4 regions of the Streptomyces sp. NPDC002809 genome follow, and region 3 is predicted to be linked to each of the others. Evidence: riboswitches for the same ligand, from Rfam matches in the RefSeq annotation. Region 3 holds a riboswitch; each other region holds the start of a gene.
The links. Region 3 has a riboswitch for cyclic di-AMP ahead of ABT025_RS29855 (LysM peptidoglycan-binding domain-containing protein). Riboswitches for the same ligand answer to the same signal wherever they lie in the genome.

Region 1 (5,248 bases), on a different contig from region 3:
GGCAGGACCGGGGACTTCTACGCGTACCAGCACGAGGAAGGCGTGGAACCCGACCTGGTCTGCGTCGCCAAGGCACTCTCCGGCGGCTATGTGCCCGTCGGCGCGACGCTCGGAAAGGACTGGATCTTCAAACGCGTCTACTCCTCGATGGACCGGGTCCTGGTCCACTCCGCGAGCTTCGGCTCCAACGCCCAGGCGATGGCGGCCGGGCTCGCGGTCCTCGCGGTGATGGAGGACGAGGAGACGGTGGCGCACGCGCGCCGCACCGGTGATCTGCTGCGCGAACGGCTGGCCGCGCTGGTCGGGCGGTACGAGCTGCTGCACGAGGTGCGGGGGCGCGGGCTGATGATCGGCATCGAGTTCGGCCGGCCGAGCTCGCTCAAGCTGCGCAGCCGCTGGACCATGCTGCAGGCGGCCCGCAAGGGGCTCTTCGCGCAGATGGTCGTCGTGCCGCTGCTCCAGAAGCACCGGATCCTGACCCAGGTCTCCGGAGACCATCTCGAAGTGATCAAGCTGATTCCGCCGCTGGTGATCGACGACGCGGACGTGGACCGCTTTGTGAGTGCCTTCACGGCCGTGATGGACGACGCGCACAGTGGCGGCGGGCTGATGTGGGACTTCGGGCGGACCCTGGTGAAGCAGGCCGTCGCCAACCGCTGATCAGCAGCGGATCCGTCGGCCGGGCCCGGGTGGCGGACCGGGGCTTCCGGCTTTTGCCTCGGAGGCAAGAAATTTGCCTCCGAGGAAAGTTCCTGGCCCAATGGAAGCATGAATCCTCCAGAAGGAGGGGTGGCCGACGAGCTGCCCGGGGTCGCGCCCCGCCTGCGCGACCTGCGCCGCAGCCGTGGTCTCACCCTGGAGACGGCCGCCCAGCGGGCCGGGCTCTCGCCCGCCCACCTGTCCCGGCTCGAAACGGGCCGGCGCCAGCCGTCGCTGCCCATGCTGCTCGGACTTGCCAGAATCTACGGTACGACGGTCTCCGAGCTGCTGGGCGAGATCCCCCCGGAACGTGACGCGATCGTCCGCGGCCGCAGGTTCGAGGGAGCCGAGGCCGACGGCTGGATGTACCAGCAGGCCGGCGGTCCCGGCCGGGCGATGCAGGCACTGCGTGTCCGGGTCCCGCACGGCGCCCAGGGCGACCTGGTGCGCGTCCATCCCGGCGAGGAGTGGCTGTACGTCCTGGCCGGGCATCTCAGGGTGACCCTCGGGGAAACGGTCCATGACCTCGCCCCCGGGGACAGCGCGCACTTCGACTCGCTCACCCCGCACCGGATCGCGGCCGTGGACCGCGAGGGTGCCGAGCTGCTGTTCGTCCACACCCTGCTGCAGAGCCCCGCCGCCGAGCTGTGTCTCGGCAGCGGGATCCACCGTCGCTGAGGCTTCGCCCCCGCCACCGGCACGCCGATGGCCAGAGAGGACTTGTCATGTCCGATTCCGAGAACTTCGACCCGCTCGGCCCGGGGCGGCCCAAGAACTACGACCCGCAGGAGAAGAAGTTGCCTCGCGGGCTCGTCATCAGGCTGTTCGCCTATCTGGTGGCCGGGCACGTCATCGCGGGCTTCCTCTACCTGCTGTTCGCCGTGGGGATGCACAACCAGTAGCCGTGGGGGTGCGCAACCGGTAGGAGCTGGGATGCGCAACCGGTTGCAGTGGGTGTGCGCCACCGGCAGTCGCGGGGGTGCGCGGCCGGTGGCTGCGGGCCGCCCGGCCGGTCAGGCCTCGTCGAGCAGGCGCTCGCGCAGCCGCTCGCGTGTCTGCGGGGTGATCTTCAGGCCGTCGGCGAGGTACCGGTCGGTGCTGCCCCAGGTCTCGTCGATGGTGGTGAAGGCCGCGGCGAGGTAGTCGGGGTGGGCGCCGAAGAGCGGATTGAGCAGCTCCATCACCTCGGCGGACATTCCGGTGGGAGAGGTGTCGCTGCGGCGGACCTTGTAGCGGCGGTGTGCGTCGTTGGACTTGAGGTAGTCGGACTCGATGGCATCGCGTTCGACGCCGACGGCGAGCAGGGACACCGCGATGGAGAGACCCGCACGGTCCTTGCCCGCGGCGCAGTGCATCAGCGCGGGCACGCTGTCCTCGGCGAGGGCGTGCAGTACCCGGCTGTGCTCGGCCGTGCGGTCCAGGATGATCCGGCGGTACGACGCGATCATGCGATGGGACCCCTTGCCGTCGGCCAGGATCGACCGCAGCTCGTCGATGTCGCCGTCGCGCACCATCCGCCAGAACTCCGCGCCGTCGGCCGGGTCGGTGAGCGGGATGCTCACGTTGCGCACGCCCGGCAGCTCGATGTCCAGGCCGTCCAGCTTGTGGTCGGCGCCGTTGCGGAAGTCGAAGACGGTGTGCAGGCCGAGACCGGAGAGGAACGTGGCGTCCTCGGCCGTGGCGTGTGCCAGGTGACCGCTGCGGTAGAGCCGCCCGTACCGCACCCGGCGGCCGTCAGAGGTGGGCAGCCCGCCCACGTCACGGAAGTTGCGGACACCCGCCAGCTCGGGCTCCGTCGACGGGGTCTGCGGCAGCTGCTGCGTCACGGTCACTCCTGGAGGCTCTGCCGCGGGCGCGTGTCGCCCGCGGGTCCACTCTCGTGACGATACGACATTGATTCCTCGGGCAATCATCTTGGTCGCGCCCCTGTTCCGGGGTCGCGCGACGGTCCACGTGCCCGGCTGCGAGGGTCCGGGGCGCAAGGCTCTCCTGGTCGCGGCACGGCCGATGAGTGAGGCATGTCCGTATTGGGGCTTTTGGTAGAACATGCCCTGTTTGTGCGGGAGATGGCCACCCTCTCGTGAGCGGGATCATATCCGTGACGGTGTGTGGCTGCGGCGCCGTGGGGTATTCCGGACGCCGCGCGGAAATTCAAGATCCTTAATCCACGGAGTGTGACCGGAATTCCGTGTCGTATTTCCGGAGCGGAATCCGAAGTGGAACCCGTGGCTTGTTTCTGTCGTCCCGGCTCGCTTACGTTCACTGTCAATCCGGACGGACCGCCTAATCCTGCCGCCGCCCGGAATTCGCACCCACTCACCGCGTGGCAGGAGCGGGGGAACCAGGTAAGCCGCCGACCGGGAAACCGGCCGGCTCGGGGTGAAGTCGCGCCCGCCGCGACCGGACATCTCCAGTCCGAACCCGACAGCTCACCTCGTAGGCGCCGGAGAGGAAAACCTTCATGCCCATATCGGGTAAGCACCGCCGTCCCAAGTCCAGCACCATCGCCCGTGGCGTCGTCGCCGCGAGCGCCGGCGGAGCCGTCATCGCGCTTCCGCTGCTCGGCGCCACCGGTGCCAACGCCGCGGAGCAGACCGCTCCCGCCACCTCGAAGTCGGCCGCCGCGCACGCCACCCCGGCCAAGCCGGTCGCGAAGAAGCAGGCCGGCACCACGTCCTACTCCGTGGTCTCCGGCGACTACCTGTCGAAGATCGCCGCCCAGCACAAGCTCAAGGGCGGCTGGGAGAAGCTGTACCAGGACAACCGCAAGGTCGTCGGCGACGACCCGAGCCTGATCTTCCCGGGCATGAAGCTGACCCTCGGCGGCAAGTCCGCGAGCCAGGCCTCCACCACCTCCACGGGCTCCACCACGCCGTCGAAGGCCGCGCCCAAGGCTCCGGTCAAGACCGAGACGAAGGCCGCCACGGCCTCCAACTCGTCCTCTTCCTCCTCCGGCGCCTCGTCGTCCGAGGAGTCCTCGGCCCCGGCCGCCCAGAGCAACGACTCCGGCTACGTCCACCCGGTTCCGGGCAACCACACCACCGCCTACCGCGCCTCCGGTGCCAACTGGTCCAGCGGCAGCCACACCGGCATCGACTTCCCCGTGTCCACCGGCACGAGCGTGAAGGCGATCACCTCCGGCACCGTCGTCACCGCCGGCTGGGGCGGCGCGTACGGCAACGAGGTCGTCATCAAGCACGCCGACGGCCACTACTCGCAGTACGGCCACATGTCCTCGCTCTCCGTCTCGGCGGGCCAGACCGTGACCGCGGGCCAGCAGGTCGGCCTGTCCGGCTCCACCGGCAACGCCACCGGCCCGCACCTCCACTTCGAGGTCCGCACGGGCCCGGCGTACGGCTCGGACATCGACCCGATCGCGTACCTGGCGTCGCACGGGATCAACGTCTGATCCAGCAACACCGGTCCGGTGAACCGGACCTGAGCAATGCATAGAGGGACGGTGCGCGGCGGCGCACCGTCCCTCTGCTTATTCCCTCTTTACTAAAAACTGACCGGGTGGTCTATCTCACCACCCGTCAACCCCGTATTACGGTCGCGTAGGTCACATTCGGCGGTGCAGGATATGCCCTTGTGGCAGACGATTCGAACAACATCCAGCAGGGCGTCATCAACCGACAGGGCGCCATCGGGTCGTACGCGGCGATTGGCGACAGCTTCACCGAGGGAGTCGGTGACCCCGGCCCGGACGGAACCTTCGTCGGCTGGGCGGACCGGTTCGCGGTACTCCTCGCGGACCAGCTCCCGGACCCCGAAGCGGCGGCGGGCATCGCGGCCCCCGCGCACGGGAACTTCAGATACGCCAATCTCGCCGTACGAGGACGCCTCCTCGACCAGATAGTCGAGGAGCAGGTGCCGCGCGCAAGGGAACTCGCCCCCGATCTGGTGAGCTTCTGCGCCGGCGGCAACGACATCATCCGGCCGGGCACCGACCCCGACGACGTGGCCGAGCGCTTCGAGCGCGCGGTCGCCGAGCTGACCCGGTCGGTCGGCACCGTCATGGTCACCACCGGCTTCGACACACGTGACGTTCCCGTGCTGCGCCATCTGCGCGGCAAGATCGCCACCTACACCGCCCATGTGCGGTCCATCGCCGACCGCTACGACTGCCCGGTGCTCGACCTCTGGTCCCTGCGTTCGGTGCAGGACCGCCGGGCCTGGGACAACGACCGGCTGCACCTGTCGCCCGAGGGGCACACCAGGGTCGCGCTGCGCGCCGCCCAGGTCCTCGGCCTCGACGTGCCCGCCGACCCGGACCAGGAGTGGCCGCCGCAGGCACAGCGCGGAACGCTCGAAGTGCGGCGCGACGACATCCACTGGGCACGCGAGTACCTGGTGCCGTGGATCGGACGCCGGCTGCGCGGCGAGTCCTCGGGAGACCACGTGGAGGCCAAGCGGCCCGACCTGCTGCCGCTCTGAGAGTCCGCTGTCCTCAGTCGCCCCGGGCTCCCGGAGTACCGGCCGCGGCGGCCGAGGGCGGCGGCAGCGCCGGTATGCGCTCCAGCACTCCGCCGGCGAAGACGTCGTACAG
Region 2 (5,248 bases), on a different contig from region 3:
CGAGTTTGGTGCGGACCGTCGCCTTGTGCTTCCGCAGGGCGGCCTGGCGGGCGGCGAGCTCGGTCAGCCGGCCGGCGGCCTCGGCGCGGACCTGGGCCACGTCCGCGACCTGGCGCTGCACGGCACGGACCTCGGTGGCGCGCCGCTCGCCGGCCCGGTCCACGTACGAGGCGCGCCGGAGGTACTGGTCGGGGTCCGAGGAGAGCGCCAACTGCACGGCGGGGTCGATGCCCCCGGAGCGGTACTGCGCGGCGGCGTACGAACCCAGCGCGTCGCGCGCGGCGTTGAGCCGGTCGGTCCTGCGGGCGGCCTCGTCGCGCAGGGCGTCCACGGACTTGGCGGTGGCGGCCGCCTTCACCTTCGCGCCGTTGTACTGCTCCGTGGCGACCTCCGCCTCCCGGTACAGCCGGTCCACCTCGGCCTTCACCTGCGCGGGGGTCGGCGCCGGATCGGCGTGCGCGGATCCCGGCAACGCGGCGGCGGTCGCGGCCCCGGCGAGGGCGAGCGTCGCTGCGGTGCGGGCAGCAGAGCCGGTGTACGGGCGCTGCTTGGGCTTCCGGTGCGCTGCCACGAGGGCGGGCGTCCTTCCTTTCGACGGCCCGCCGGGGTCTACCGACGGGCCCGCCCGGCCCGGCGGCGGGCCGCCAACAGGGGGAGCGGCCCGCCGCCGGAACCTCGGCGGGGTGACCGGGAACGCCGTCCGGGTGCGGATCGGCGGTGTACCGGCCACCTGCACAGGGACGCTAAACCCGGGACACGGGAAAGAGTTGTAATGACGCCTATTGTCTTAATTTGGCGTTGCATTGTCGCCGGATGATCGGAAAAATTGCACCAGAGTCAGGCAATTGGTGCATCTCGCGGTCAAGTGGTCACTTAGGCCGACCGGGCTGCGGAGTGCTGATATGGCCGGGGCTAGGCTGCGGAACCATGCGTGTACTCATCGATGTCTTCGTCGCCCTGCACATCATCGGCATCGCCTCCCTGCTGGGCGGGTTCCTCACCCAGATGAAGGCGATGGGCGCGGGCACGGCACGGTTCGTCCCGGCCATGCTGCACGGCGCGCTGACCATGCTGGTCACCGGAATCGCGCTGGTCGGGCTCGACCAGGCCGACGACCACCCCGTGAACAACGTCAAGATCGGCATCAAGCTGCTGATCCTGGTCGTGATCCTCGGGCTCGTCTACGTCAAGCGCGACGAGGAGAAGGTCGACAAGGGCCTCTTCGCCGCGGTCGGTGGACTCACGATCGTCAACATCTTCATCGCCACGCTCTGGACCTGAGCCCTCGCTCACGCCGCTGCCCGGACCCATGGGGTCCGGGCAGCGGCGTTTTCGCGACGAGGGCGAGGAGAGGTCAGCCCGGTCGCACGCTCCCGTAGATCGGCATGTAGAAGATCGACTCCTCGCGCACGTTCGCCCCCGGCTTCGGCGCGTGGATCATCATGCCGTCGCCCTTGTAGATGCCGACGTGGCTGATGTCGTCGTAGAAGAAGACCAGGTCCCCGGGCTGCAGATCCGCCGTGGCGATCCGGGTGCCGACGTTCACCTGGTCCCAGGTGGTCCGCGGAATGTCGACGCCGGCCGCCTTCCAGGCCGCCTGGGTGAGCCCCGAGCAGTCGTACGAGGCCGGGCCGGTGGCTCCCCAGACGTACGGCTTGCCGAGCTGCGCCCTGGCGAACGCCATGACCTTCTCGGCCTTGGTCGAGGCTTCGGTCCCCGAACCCGAACCCGAACCCGAGCCGGTGCCGCTCCCCGTGTCCGTACCGTTCCCGCTCCCGGTGCCGGCCTCCTTGGCGGCCTCCGCGGCCTTGCGGGCGGCCTCGGCCTTCGCGGCGGCCTGCTTCTTCGCCAGTTCCGCCGCCTTGCGCTCGGCCTCCGCCTCCTTCTTGCGCTCCAGCTCCGCCAGGCGCGCCTTCTCCTCGGCGGTCAGCTTCGACAGCAGGCTGCGGGCCTCGGACAGCTTCGTCTGGACGTTCTGCTTGCTGGTGCGCAGCGTCGCCTGCGACTCGGTGAGCGTCTCCAGGCTCACCACGGCCTCGGCCCGCTGCTTGGACGCCTTCGCCTGCTGCGTACGGAAGTCCGACACGGCGCGCGTCTGGCGCTCGGTCATCCGGTCCATGAGGTGGGTCTGGTCGAAGAACGACTGCGGGTCGTCGGCCAGGAAGAAGGTGGCGGTCGGAGCGAGGGCGCCGCCGCGGTACTGGGCGGCGGCATAGGTGCCGAGTGTCCTGCGGGCCTCGTTCAGCTTCTCGGTGCGCCGGGCGACATCGTCCAGCAGGGTGTCCACCTTGGAGCGCTGCTTGGTCGTCGCTTCCTTCGCCTGGTTGTACTGCTGGGTCGCGGTGCCCGCCTGGCGGTAGAGGTCGTCGACCTTCTTCTGCACGTCCTCGATGCTGGGCTTGGGGGCCGGGGCGGCCAGTGCGCTCTGCGTGGACAGCAGAGTCACCGACGCCAGCGCGGCCGTCGTGAGCCCGACGGCGGGGCCGGTGTTGCGCACCAGGGTGCGCGGTTTGCGATGCGACGCCAAGGCCGGCATCTCCTTCCGTGGACCGCCTACCGGGTTAGCTGTCGGGTTCGGGCGGAACGGAAGGCTGCCCTACGGTCCTGGTGGGGGATTCGGACCGATTCACCCCGGTGATGCGTGTGGGTCCCCGGTTCCCGACTCCTGACGCGGAGCCCGGATTCGGCGTGGACGCCCGCTCGGCGTGGATCGCCTCTGGGGGTACGGGCCGCCCGAACGAGCACGCTAGCCAACTCATGGTGTCGTTGTGAAGGTTGATGTTCGATATGCCCGATACATTTTCGTGACCTCGACGGATCGGGGCGCTGCGGAGCAGGTGGGGCCGGAATTCCCCCACTCCGTGCGGTCCGCCGCTTGCTCTGTGTGTCCGGTCGCGAGTGCGTGGTTGGTCACTCGGGCCCGGAGTGTCAGTGCGCACGCCTAGACTCGGGAGGCGATGAGCAGCCTCTTTGACGACAGTTTCCTGGCCGGCCTCCAGCACACGGAGGAAGGGCCCCCGCCGCCCCCCGAGGACTCCGCACCCGAAGCGGTGCCGGAGGACCTCTTCGCAGGCGTATTCGACGGGCCCCCGCCGCCCCGCGACGCGTACTACCGCGACGGTGCCCACCGCCCGGTCGTCGACGCCGCCGCGCTGCTCGACGGGCTGAACACCGAGCAGCGCGCAGCCGTCGTGCACGCCGGGTCCCCGCTGCTCATCGTCGCCGGTGCCGGTTCGGGCAAGACCCGTGTGCTGACCCACCGCATCGCCCACCTGCTGGCCGAGCGCGGGGTGCACCCGGGCCAGATCCTGGCGATCACCTTCACCAACAAGGCCGCGGGCGAGATGAAGGAGCGCGTCGAGCAGCTCGTCGGGCCGCGGGCCAACGCCATGTGGGTCATGACCTTCCACAGCGCGTGCGTACGGATCCTGCGCCGCGAGTCGAAGCGGCTCGGCTTCACCTCGTCGTTCTCGATCTACGACGCCGCCGACTCCAAGCGCCTCATGGCCCTGGTCTGCCGCGATCTCGACCTCGACCCGAAGCGCTTCCCGCCGAAGTCGTTCACGGCGAAGGTCTCCAACCTGAAGAACGAGCTGATCGACGAGGAGACCTTCGCCGGCCAGGCCGCGGACGGCTTCGAGAAGACCCTCGCCCAGGCCTACGCGCTGTACCAGTCCCGGCTGCGCGAGGCCAACGCCCTGGACTTCGACGACATCATCATGACGACGGTGCACCTGCTCCAGGCGTTCCCCGACGTCGCCGAGCACTACCGCCGCCGCTTCCGGCACGTCATGGTCGACGAGTACCAGGACACCAACCACGCGCAGTACACCCTCGTGCGCGAGCTCGTGGGTCCGGCGGGCGAGGCCGACGCCCCGGGAGAGCTGTGCGTCGTGGGTGACGCGGACCAGTCGATCTACGCCTTCCGCGGCGCGACCATCCGCAACATCCTTCAGTTCGAGGAGGACTACCCGGACGCGACGACGATCATGCTGGAGCAGAACTACCGCTCCACGCAGACGATCCTGTCCGCGGCCAACGCCGTCATCGAGCGCAACGAGAGCCGTCGTCCGAAGAACCTCTGGACCAACGCCGGCACCGGTGCCCGGATCACCGGATACGTCGCGGACACCGAGCACGACGAGGCGCAGTTCGTCGCGGACGAGATCGACCGGCTCACGGACGCCGGGGACGCGAAGGCGGGCGACGTCGCCGTCTTCTACCGTACGAACGCCCAGTCCCGCGTCTTCGAAGAGATCTTCATCCGCGTCGGCCTGCCCTACAAGGTCGTCGGCGGAGTGCGCTTCTACGAGCGCAAGGAGGTCAGGGACGTCCTGGCCTACCTCCGGGTCCTCTCCAACCCCGAGGACACCGTCCCGCTGCGGCGCATCCTGAACGTGCCCAAGCGCGGCATCGGCGACCGGGCCGAAGCGATGATCGACGCCCTGTCGATGCGCGAGAAGATCTCCTTCCCGCAGGCGCTGCGCCGTGTCGACGAGGCGTACGGCATGGCGGCCCGCTCGTCGAACGCGGTGAAGCGGTTCAACACGCTGATGGAGGAGCTCCGCACGATCGTGGAGTCCGGCGCCGGACCGGCCGTCGTGCTGGAGGCCGTCATGGAGCGGACCGGCTATCTCGCCGAACTCCAGGCGTCCACCGACCCGCAGGACGAGACCCGGATCGAGAACCTCCAGGAACTCGCTTCCGTGGCTCTCGAGTTCGAGCAGGAGCGGGCGGAGGAGGAGGGCGCGGGCACGCTCGCCGAGTTCCTGGAGAAGGTCGCGCTCGTCGCCGACGCCGACCAGATCCCCGACGAGGACGAGGACGGCTCCGGTGTCGTCACGCTGATGACGCTGCACACCGCCAAGGGCCTCGAATTCCCCGTGGTCTTCCTGACCGGCATGGAGGACGGCGTCTTCCCGCACATGCGTGCGCTGGGACAGGTCAAGGAGCTGGAGGAGGAGCGCCGGCTCGCCTACGTCGGCATCACGCGCGCCCGGGAGCGGCTCTACCTCACCCGGGCGGCGATGCGCAGTGCCTGGGGCCAGCCCTCGTACAACCCGCCGTCGCGGTTCCTGGAGGAGATCCCGGACCAGCACCTGGAGTGGAAGCGCAAGGGCCCCATGGCGGCCCCGGCGGGACCGACGGCGGGCATCACCTCGTCGCTCTCCGCGTCCCGCTCGCGCTCCGGCCCCTCGGGCTTCGCGACCCGGCGGACCTCGGACAAGCCGACGATCACGCTGGTGGT
Region 3 (5,248 bases):
CGGCTCGTCCTGGCCGGATCGGCGCTGGGCGCCACCTTCCACGGCCTCACCTCTTACGTTCTGCTGGGTACTCAGTCCACCTTCGACACCTACCGCTACTGGACGATCGGCTCGCTCGCGGGCATCGAGATCTCCGACCTGCTGCCCTTGCTGCCCCTGATCGCGGTGGGCCTGCTCACCGCGCTCGGCTGCTCCCGCCCGCTGGCGGCGCTCGGGCTGGGGGACGACGGTGCCCGCTCGCTCGGCCACCACCCCGGCCGGATCCGCCTCGTCGTCGCCGGGGCCGTCTCGCTGCTCGCCGGATGCGCCGTCGCCGTGGCCGGGCCCATCGCGTTCCTCGGACTCTTCGCCCCCTACGCCGCCCGGGCGCTGGCCGGAGCGCGGATGACCGCGGGGCTCGTCCTGTCCGCCCTGATCGCGGCCGACATCATGATCGTCGCGGACATTCTCGCCCGGATCGTGATCCGCCCCTGGGAGACCCCGGTCAGTGTGCTGCTCGCCTTCGTCGGCGGCCCCCTGCTCGTGTGGATCGCCCGCTCCTCCCGCTTGTCCGCGGGGGTCCCGGCGTGACGGACGTGACCCCTCCCGACAGCGTCGTGCTCCGCACCGGAACGCTGTCCTGGCTCCTGCCGAGGCGCAGCGCGCTCGCCGCCGCGGTACTCCTTCCGCTGCTGGCAGTCCTCATCACTCTTGCGGTAATGGCGAGTTCGACCGGAATGAGCCTGTCGGAGACCCTTTCGGGACTGCTCGGAACCGGCGATGCAGGCACCGTCATGATCGTGCGGGAGTTCCGGCTTCCCCGTATCCTCACCGGGCTGCTGGTCGGTGCCGCGCTCGGCATCGCGGGCTGTCTCACCCAGACCCTGGCCGGCAACCGCCTCGCCACGCCGGACCTCGTCGGGGTCAACGAGGGCGCCACCGCCGCCGTGGTCGCGGCCGCCGCGGGGTCCGCCACCGGCATGGTCGGCAACTGGTGGCTCGGGCCGCTCGGTGCCGTAGCCGCCGCGGTCCTGGTCGTCCTGTGCGCCGGGGGAGCGGGCAGCGCCGGCTACCGGCTGCTGGTGGCGGGGATCGGCGTCTCCACGTTCATCGGCGCGGTGAGCGATCTGATCATGTCGCGCGAGAACGACAACACGGCGGGCGGAGTGTTCCTCTGGGCCGTCGGCAGCCTCAACGGGCGTGACTGGGATGCCGGTATGCCGCTTGCCGTGGCCCTGCTCCTCCTCGTCCCGCTCTCGCTGGCGGCCGGGCACCGCCTCCAACTGCTGCGCTTCGGCGATGAGGTGGCGAGTTCTCTCGGAGTCGATCTGCGTCGGGTGCGTACCGTCGCTCTCGTCCTCGCGGTACTTCTGGCGGGTACGGCCGTCGGGGTCGGCGGCCCCATCGCCTTCGTGGCACTGGCGGCGCCGATCCTCGCGCAGCGGCTGACCGGCCCCACCCGGGTGCCGGTCACCGGCTCGGCGCTGACCGGGGCAGCCCTGATCGCAGCGGCCGACGCGATCGGACGCGTCGCCGCTCCGGTCGAACTTCCCGTCGGGGTCGTCACCAGCGTCCTCGGCGGCCCCTTCCTCCTGTGGGTACTGCTGCGGCCGGACCCGGCCGCCGGAAAGGCGTGAACCGCACATGACCGAGAATCCGACCGGTACGAAGGCGGGCCTCGAAGTCCGTGGCCTGCACGCCGGATACCCGGGCCGCCCCGTCGTCGAGAACGTCGGCCTCACCGTCCCCGCCGGACAGGTCGTCGCGATCGTGGGTCCCAACGGCTGCGGGAAGTCGACCCTGCTGCGCACCGTCGCCCGGCTCCACCGGCCGGAGTCCGGCACGGTACTGATCGGCGGGACGGACATCTGGCAGACCGGCCGGCGCAGGGCCGCCCACCATGTCGCCCTGCTGCCGCAGTCGCCGCGCGCCCCCGAGGCGGTCACCGTGGCCGGTCTGGTCCGCTACGGCCGCAGCCCGCACCAGGGGCTGCTGCGCCAGTGGTCGCGCGAGGACGAGCAGGCGGTACGCGACGCACTCGACGCCACCGGCACCACCGCACTGGCCGGCGAGCGCATCGACCGGCTGTCCGGCGGCCAGCGCCAGCGCTGCTGGCTCGCGATGGTCCTCGCCCAGCAGACCCCGGTCGTCCTGCTCGACGAACCCACCAGTGCCCTCGATCTCGGGCATGCCGTCGAGGTCCTGGAACTCGTCCGCGAGGTCGCGGCCACCGGCCGTACCGTCGTCATGGTCCAGCACGACCTCGCCGCCGCGGCCCGTTACGCCGATCTGCTCGTCGCGATGAAGGGCGGCCGGGTCATCGCTCGGGGTGCCCCCCGCGAGACGGTCGACGAGGCCCTGGTGAAGGAGCTGTACGCGCTCGACGCGGACATCCTCCGCGCCCCGGGAGACGGCTCACCGGTCGTGGTGGCGCGCAGCCGGACCGGCGTGGCCGCACAGCCGATACCTGCCCCTTATTGTCCTAATTGAGCGATTCTTCGGAACTGTCGAGAATGCCTGGCGGGGTCGCTTTTCCATGGGGCACACCTCTTGAATATCCGGCAAATCACCCCTTTCGGGCGCAGTGGCCAGCGTCACGTTTCCCGTCCCGGACGCGCGGCCGGAGGCTTCGGTTCCCTGTCGCGCCAAGAAAGTTGACCCGCTCGCATGTGACCGGCGTCCCATATTTCCTTTGATTGATCTTGCGAATCAATTGTGATCAGGAATTCCGGGCTTGTTTCGCCTGCCCTTTCTCGCTTACGGTCACCGTCAATCCGGATGGAACGCCGAATCCTGCCGCCGTCCGGTAACCCGACCACATCACGTGCGGCAGGAGCGGGGGACCCAGGTTTGCCGCCGGTCCGGAATCCGGAGCGGCTAGGGGTGAAGTCGCCATGTGCGGCCGGACATCTCCAGTCCGAACCCGACAGCTCACCTCGCAGGCGGCGGAGAGGAAAAGCGCCATGCCCTTCAAGGGTCAGCACCGTCGTTCCAAGTCCACTTCCCTGACCCGCGGTTTCATCGCCGTGAGCGCAGGAGGAGTCGTCCTCGCACTCCCCCTGATCGCGGCCGGATCGGCTTCTGCCTCCCCCGCTCAGGCAGTCGTCGCGGAAAAGGCCGCAGCCCCGACTTCCGTGACCGGCAAGGAAATTGCCGCACAGAAGACCGAATCCACCACCTATTCAGTGGTCTCCGGTGATTCGCTTTCCAAGATCGCCCGAGGGCATTCCCTCAGTGGCGGCTGGGAGCGTCTCTACCAGGACAACCGGAGTGTGGTGGGCGGCAACCCCGACCTCATTCACCCGGGCCTGAAGCTGACCATCGGCGCCAAGTCCGCGGCCGCAGCCCCCGAGGCCGCGACCAAGAGCGAGTTCAAGGCGGAGAACACTTCCGGCAGCGCCTCGCAGCCGTCGGCCGACCGGGCCGAGAGCACCGACCGCGCCGACCGTTCCCAGCGGACGGCGACGCCCGTCGCCGTGGAGACCGCCGCGACCACCCCCGCGCAGACCGCGACGGCGTACACCGACGACCTCGACGGCTGGATCAAGGAGTCCCTCGCCGTCATGGCCGAGAACGGCATTCCCGGCAGCTACGACAGCATCCACCGCAACATCATGCGCGAGTCCTCGGGCAACCCCCAGATCGTCAACAACTGGGACTCGAACGCCGCCGCCGGCACCCCGTCCAAGGGCCTCCTCCAGGTCATCCAGCCCACGTTCGACGCCTACCACGTGCCCGGCACCTCGCTGGACATCCTGGACCCCGTCGCCAACATCACCGCCGCGTGCAACTACGCGGCCGCCACGTACGGCTCGATCGACAACGTCTTCGGGGCCTACTGAGCCACTGCGGTCCCCCGCCTCCGGGCGGAACCGTGAACAGGGGTGGAAGGGAGCTGAACTGCTCCCCTCCACCCCTTTCGCGATGCCGTACAACCCTTGTGCCGCAGAGCCTGTCCAACAGGGCGCCGGGAGGACAACGGGCTCCTTCCGGCGTCCCCCGGATCAGGGGCCTGGGGGCAGATCGCGGTCCGGCAGGCCCTCGCCCGGTCATCCTTGAACCGAGGAGCCGCTCGTGCGCGCCCACCGTCCGGCCGTCGTTGTCGCGGCCTCATTTCTCCTGATGGCAGGGGCCGCCGCCGTCGCGCCCTCCGCCCACGCCGGCACCCCCGGCGGAACACACGCGGACGACCGCAACTCCGATTTCAACGGCGACGGCTACGAGGACGTGCTCATCGGCGCGCCCGGCGGGACCATCGGCGGCAAGAAGGGCGCGGGCTATGTGACCGTGCAGTACGGCGGGCCGGGCGGCATCGGTACCACCCGGGGCGCCGTCCTCAGCCAGAACACCACCGGGGTGCCGGGCGCCGCCGAGGCGGGGGACGGCTTCGGCCGCGCCCTGGCCTCGGGCGACCTGGACGGGGACGGGTACGACGACGCGGTCGTCGGCCTCCCCGGCGAGAACCTCGAACCGGTGACCGACGCCGGCGGCGTCGTCGTCCTCTGGGGCTCCGCCAAGGGGCTCTCCGGCGTGGACAGCGACTGGCTGCAGGCCGAGGAGCCCGCCGCCGGTGCCAGGTTCGGCAGCGCGCTCGCCGCGGCACACTTCAGCCCCGACATCCCCGGCGACCAGCTGGCCGTGACCGACCGCACCGACCTCAGCCTCTACCAATACGACGCTGCGGCCCGGCGCATGCCCGCGTCGCCGGCGCCCGCAGCACGCAGCAGCCTCATCCCCGGCACCCCGGGGCGGGAGATCGTGCCCCGGGCCATGACGACCGGCGACTACGACGGCAACGGTCTCGCCGACCTCGTCATCTCCGGCGTCACCGTCGGCGGGGAACCGGGGCACGGCTGGTCCGCGCTCTTCCTCGGCGAGGTCCAGGGACTCCGGTACGACCACGATCTGCGCGGGGGCCCCGCCGTCGCCTCCGGTGACATCGACAACGACGGCTACGACGACCTCGTCACCGGGGAGCCCGGCAGCCCCGACGACGGCGGCGACTCGATGACCGGCGGTGTGGTCGGTGTGTACTACGGCAGCCTGGGCGACGGACCCGTCGGTTCCGAGGGCCCTGGCACCCCGCCCGTGTGGTGGACGCAGGACACCGCGGGCGTCCCCGGAGCCGCGGAGGCCGGCGACGGGTGGGGCGCCGACCTCTCCGTGGCGGACACCGACGGCGACGGGTACGCGGACGTGGCGGTCGGCGCCCCAGGCGAGGACATCGGTACGGTCGCCGACGCGGGCGCCGTGTGGGTGCTGCGGGGTG
Region 4 (5,248 bases), on a different contig from region 3:
ACGTCCACGCGCACTGGCTGCGGACGAAGGCGATCGAGAAGCAGCGCGAGTCCGTCACCGACGGGGTGCCGCTCGGCCAGCCCGGCCTGGCCCTCGCCGCGAAGCTGGCAAGCCGGGTCCGTACCGCCGGACTCGACGTGGCACTCCCCGAGGGCGACAGCAAGGGCGGCGACGAGGGCGACGGCATCGGCTACCGGCTCCTCGCCCTTGCCGTGCGCGCCCAGGAGGACGGCATCGACCCGGAGGCCGCCCTGCGGGCAGCGGGCCGCGCCTACCGGGACGCCATCAGGGCGGCGGAGGGCGTCGGGTAGCGACGGAGGGCCTCAGCCGGGGCCGGCCGGACGGCAGCGGATAACGTCGTGGGGTGAACGACAGCTCCGACCGCATCCCCACCGGCTGCCCCGCCCACACGGCCCCCGCCGCGCCCGAACTCTTCACGTGGGAGTTCGCCACCGATCCGTACCCCGCCTACGCCTGGCTGCGCGAGCACAGTCCCGTGCACCGCACCACGCTGCCCAGCGGGGTCGAGGCCTGGCTGGTGACGCGGTACGCGGACGCCAGGGAGGCCCTCGCCGACAGCCGGCTGTCCAAGAACCCGGCACACCACGCCGGGTCCGCGCACACCAAGGGGAAGACGGGGATCCCGGGCGAGCGCAAGGCGGAGTTGATGACACATCTGCTGAACATCGACCCGCCCGACCACACCCGGCTGCGCCGCCTCGTGTCCAAGGCGTTCACTCCGCGTCGCATCGCGGAGTTCGCCCCGCGTGTGCAGGAGCTGACCGACCGGCTCATCGACGGTTTCGTCGAGAAGGGGGAGGCGGACCTCATCCACGAGTTCGCCTTCCCGCTCCCCATCTACGCGATCTGCGACCTGCTGGGCGTTCCGAGCGAGGACCAGGACGACTTCCGGGACTGGGCGGGCATGATGATCCGCCACGGCGGCGGCCCGCGCGGCGGGGTGGCCCGTTCCGTGAAGAAGATGCGTGGCTATCTCCTGGAACTGATCCACCGCAAGCGCGAGAACCCGGGGGACGACCTGATCTCGGGGCTGATCCGGGCGAGCGACCACGGCGAGCACCTGACGGAGAACGAGGCCGCCGCGATGGCCTTTATCCTCCTCTTCGCCGGTTTTGAGACCACAGTCAACTTGATCGGCAACAGCATCCACACCCTGTTGGGTCACCCGGAGCAGCGGGCGCAGCTCCAGCGTTCCCTGGCCGCGGGGGAGACGGAGCTGTTGGCCACGGGTGTCGAGGAACTGCTGCGGTACGACGGTCCGGTGGAGCTGGCGACCTGGCGGTACGCCATCGAGCCGCTGACGATCGGCGGGCAGAGGGTGGCCGAGGGTGACCCGGTGCTCGTCGTGCTGGCGGCCGCCGACCGGGACCCGGAACGCTTCCGCAGGCCGGACACGTTGGACCTCTCGCGGCGTGACAATCAGCACCTCGGCTACGGTCACGGAATCCACTACTGCCTGGGAGCACCGCTTGCCCGGCTGGAGGGGCAGGCCGCCCTCGCCACGCTCCTGAAACGCCTTCCGGACCTGCGACTTGCGGGAGAACCTGCCGATTTGCGGTGGCGTGGCGGGCTCATCATGCGCGGACTGCGCACGCTGCCCGTGGAGTTCACCCCGGGGCCGGTGTCCGATGAAGGTGACACTCTGTCAACTCTGTGACTTTCACGTGATCTCTGCTGCATCGACTTGTGACACACGTTCGAGTCCCGCTAGGTTCACCGTTCGACTCACCAGTCACTCGTCAGTCACACGGAAGGCATCCCCATGGGCTCCGCGAACGGCAGACACCGTCGCCCTCGGCAGGCACCCGCGATCATCGTCGCCGCAGGCGTGACCGGTTCGGCCATCGCCATCCCGCTGCTCGGCGCGGCAGGCGCGCACGCAGCCGACGCCTCGACCTGGGACCGGGTGGCCGAGTGCGAGAGCGGCGGCATGTGGAGCGCCGACCTCGGCAACGGCTACTACGGCGGCCTGCAGTTCTCGCAGGAGGTCTGGAAGTCGTACGGCGGTGACTCGTACGCGGAGCGCGCGGACCTCGCCAGCCGCTCGCAGCAGATCGCCGTGGCGGAGAAGGTCCTGGAGGACCAGGGCCCGAAGGCGTGGCCCAGCTGTGCGGTCATCTCGGGCCTCGTCGTGGACAGCGGCCTGCCGGGTGTGGACCCGGGCAGCGCCCCGGCCGACGACACCGCCGGCAGTACGGACCCGTCCGAGGCGGGCGACCCCTCCGGGGACGCCGCCGCGTCGGACGACGCGTCCTCGGACGCGACGACGCCCGCGGACGGGGCCACGGACGACACGGAGGGCGGGAACGGGAAGCCGGACGCGTCCGCCTCGCCGTCGGCCGCACCCTCCGCCACGCCCTCCACGTCGCCCTCCGGGGACGCCTCCGGCGCCGAGGAGGACCCCTCCGGGGGGCAGGAGAAGGGTGGCAAGCACCGGGGCGCTCCGGCCCCCGAGGGGACCCGGAGCGGCGGCGGCGACCGGGATGCGGGGCGGCACGCCTCGCGAGGTGACGGTGGCGCACGCGACACCGGCGCCCCGGCATCTGACGGCACGTACACCGTCCGCGCCGGCGACAACCTCTGGTCGATTGCTGATGCACAGAAGCTGCCGGGAGGCTGGACCGGGCTGTACGAGGCCAACAAGGCCGAGGTGGGCTCCGACCCGGACCTCATCCTGCCTGGCCAGAGCCTTGATCTCGGCATGAAGGCCGAGTGAGAGCGGTCTGATGATCAGCTGAAAACACCCCAAAAGTTGGGGTAGTTAAGAGGCCTATGTCCCACTTTTGACCAAGTGAGACATGGGTCTCTTCGCGTGAACTGGCGCGTCTTGTTCGGGAGGTCCCGCCGCAGCCGTTCCCACCTGCGCAAACAGTGCTTCTTCGGATGCAAGTAAGGGCTGTTTATCCGGTATGTCCATCTTTGGATATGAGGGGTGGGTGTGTTTACGGTCGGAACCGCTCGCACCGCGGGCCCCGTCGACCGTCACGCCGAATCCTGCCGTCGGTCGAAGGGAACAGACGCGTAAAGCGCCGTAGGCAGGAGCGGGGGACCCAGGTAAGCGCCGGGCCCGGTCGTCGCAAGACGCACCAGGACCGGCTTGGGGTGAAGTCGTGCGCTAGGACGTGCGACCGGGCAACTCACTTGGCCCGAACCCGACAGCTCACCTCGTAGGCGTCGGTGAGGAGAAGTCTCGATGCTGCTCAACAGCAAGGGCAACAAGCACCGTCGCCCGTCCAAGGCCGTCCGTATCGCCACGCTCGCCGGTGTCACCGGTGCCGCCATCGCCGTGCCCCTGATGGGTGCCACCGGCGCCTCCGCCGCCTCCGTGTCCACGTGGGACGCCGTCGCCCAGTGCGAGTCCGGTGGCAACTGGTCCATCAACACCGGCAACGGCTACTACGGCGGCCTGCAGTTCTCGCAGTCCAGCTGGGCCGCCGCCGGCGGCACCCAGTACGCGGCCCGCGCCGACCTGGCCACCAAGGCCCAGCAGATCGCTGTCGCCGAGAAGCTCCTCGACCTGCAGGGCCCGGGCGCCTGGTCCTGTGCCGGTGCCGGCAACCTGAGCAACGACGGTGTCGACCCGGGCGTCGACACCGGCTCCTCCGCCGCCAAGACGGAGACCGCCCCGAAGCAGGAGTCGGCGCCGGTCCAGCAGGCCGAGCCGAAGAAGGCCGAGCGCGCCGAGGCCCCCGCCACCAACCGCTCGGAGCGTTCGGCCGCCCCCAAGGCCGAGTCGAAGACCGTCACCACCCCGACCGGCAAGAAGGTCGAGAAGGGTGACGGCGAGTACAAGGTCGTCACCGGCGACTCCCTGAGCAAGATCGCCGCCGACCACAAGGTCAAGGGCGGCTGGGAGCAGCTCTTCAAGCTGAACAAGGACATCGTCACGGACGCCGACCTGATCTACCCGGGTCAGCAGCTCCACCTGACGAAGTAGTCGCGATCTCTCCTCGCCGAATCACTCCGGCCGCCCCGGTCCGGTGCGCATCTTCCCCCCGTGCGTGCCGGGCCGGGGTCGGCCGGTTTCGGCGTGATCGTTCAACTGTTGTAGTTACTCGTCAGTAAAATTCTGGCCCTTTGTCCGGCTGTGCCCGCCCTTGAGTCCTTTTTCGTCCCAGGGGACGGGCGGTCGGCCGGTTGATGCGGCCCGGCCGGTTAGGCTCTTGTCGCAAGGCCAAAGCGACCCTGCACCACCAGCGTCATATCCCAGAAGGAGATGCCTCGTGCCGTCCATCGACGTCGTCGTAGCCAGGGAAATCCTCGACTCCCGCGGAAACCCCACGGTCGAGGTCGAGGTCGGCCTCGACGACGGCAGCACGGGCCGTGCTGCCGTTCCGTCCGGCGCCTCCACCGGTGCGTTCGAGGCCATCGAGCTTCGTGACGGAGACCCCAACCGCTACCACGGCAAGGGTGTCGAGAAGGCCGTCCTCGCCGTGATCGAGCAGATCGGCCCGGAGCTCGTCGGTTACGACGCGACCGAGCAGCGGCTGATCGACCAGGCGATGTTCGACCTGGACGCCACGGAGAACAAGGGCTCGCTCGGCGCCAACGCCATCCTCGGCGTCTCGCTCGCCGTGGCCCACGCCGCCTCCGAGGCCTCGGACCTGCCGCTGTTCCGCTACCTCGGTGGCCCGAACGCGCACCTGCTGCCCGTCCCGATGATGAACATCCTCAACGGTGGGTCGCACGCCGACTCCAACGTGGACATCCAGGAGTTCATGATCGCCCCGATCGGCGCGGAGTCCTTCTCCGAGGCCCTGCGCTGGGGCGCCGAGGTCTACCACACGCTGAAGAAGGTCCTGAAGACCAAGGGCCTGTCCACCGGTCTCGGTGACGAGGGCGGCTTCGCGCCGAACCTGGAGTCGAACCGCGCCGCGCTCGACCTCATCGTCGAGGCCATCAAGGAAGCCGGCTACGCCCCGGGCAAGGACATCGCGCTCGCGCTCGACGTCGCCGCCTCGGAGTTCTACAAGGACGGCAAGTACGAGTTCGAGGGCAAGTCCCGCTCGGCCGCCGAGATGACCGAGTACTACGAGGAGCTCGTCTCCGCGTACCCGCTGGTCTCCATCGAGGACCCGCTGTACGAGGACGACTGGGCCGGCTGGAAGGTCATCACCGACAAGATCGGCGCCAAGGTGCAGATCGTCGGCGACGACCTCTTCGTCACCAACCCGGAGCGTCTGGCCCGCGGCATCGAGGAGGGCTCCGCCAACGCCCTGCTCGTCAA

Region 1: it holds a riboswitch for cyclic di-AMP, as region 3 does, so the genes downstream of both, ABT025_RS15900 (M23 family metallopeptidase) here and ABT025_RS29855 (LysM peptidoglycan-binding domain-containing protein) in region 3, are expected to answer to the same signal.
Region 2: it holds a riboswitch for cyclic di-AMP, as region 3 does, so the genes downstream of both, ABT025_RS28700 (C40 family peptidase) here and ABT025_RS29855 (LysM peptidoglycan-binding domain-containing protein) in region 3, are expected to answer to the same signal.
Region 4: it holds a riboswitch for cyclic di-AMP, as region 3 does, so the genes downstream of both, ABT025_RS29555 (transglycosylase family protein) here and ABT025_RS29855 (LysM peptidoglycan-binding domain-containing protein) in region 3, are expected to answer to the same signal.

What each region holds. Positions count from the first base shown of each region.
Region 1 is NZ_JBEOVJ010000022.1:30,240-35,487, forward strand. It holds gene ABT025_RS15880 (aspartate aminotransferase family protein) at 1-660, shown strand, start outside; gene ABT025_RS15885 (helix-turn-helix domain-containing protein) at 769-1,377, shown strand; gene ABT025_RS15890 (DUF6126 family protein) at 1,425-1,601, shown strand; gene ABT025_RS15895 (tyrosine-protein phosphatase) at 1,713-2,525, opposite strand; cyclic di-AMP (ydaO/yuaA leader) riboswitch at 2,999-3,155, shown strand; gene ABT025_RS15900 (M23 family metallopeptidase) at 3,161-4,108, shown strand; gene ABT025_RS15905 (SGNH/GDSL hydrolase family protein) at 4,291-5,136, shown strand; gene ABT025_RS15910 (STM4011 family radical SAM protein) at 5,150-5,248, opposite strand, start outside.
Region 2 is NZ_JBEOVJ010000062.1:17,439-22,686, reverse strand. It holds gene ABT025_RS28710 (C40 family peptidase) at 1-571, opposite strand, end outside; gene ABT025_RS28705 (hypothetical protein) at 928-1,281, shown strand; gene ABT025_RS28700 (C40 family peptidase) at 1,355-2,536, opposite strand; cyclic di-AMP (ydaO/yuaA leader) riboswitch at 2,535-2,699, opposite strand; gene pcrA (DNA helicase PcrA) at 2,958-5,248, shown strand, end outside.
Region 3 is NZ_JBEOVJ010000068.1:14,610-19,857, reverse strand. It holds gene ABT025_RS29870 (FecCD family ABC transporter permease) at 1-570, shown strand, start outside; gene ABT025_RS29865 (FecCD family ABC transporter permease) at 567-1,616, shown strand; gene ABT025_RS29860 (ABC transporter ATP-binding protein) at 1,624-2,469, shown strand; cyclic di-AMP (ydaO/yuaA leader) riboswitch at 2,754-2,939, shown strand; gene ABT025_RS29855 (LysM peptidoglycan-binding domain-containing protein) at 2,943-3,821, shown strand; gene ABT025_RS29850 (FG-GAP repeat protein) at 4,054-5,248, shown strand, end outside.
Region 4 is NZ_JBEOVJ010000066.1:40,128-45,375, forward strand. It holds gene ABT025_RS29540 (nucleoside triphosphate pyrophosphohydrolase) at 1-311, shown strand, start outside; gene ABT025_RS29545 (cytochrome P450 family protein) at 365-1,678, shown strand; gene ABT025_RS29550 (transglycosylase family protein) at 1,784-2,737, shown strand; cyclic di-AMP (ydaO/yuaA leader) riboswitch at 3,039-3,210, shown strand; gene ABT025_RS29555 (transglycosylase family protein) at 3,215-3,958, shown strand; gene eno (phosphopyruvate hydratase) at 4,245-5,248, shown strand, end outside.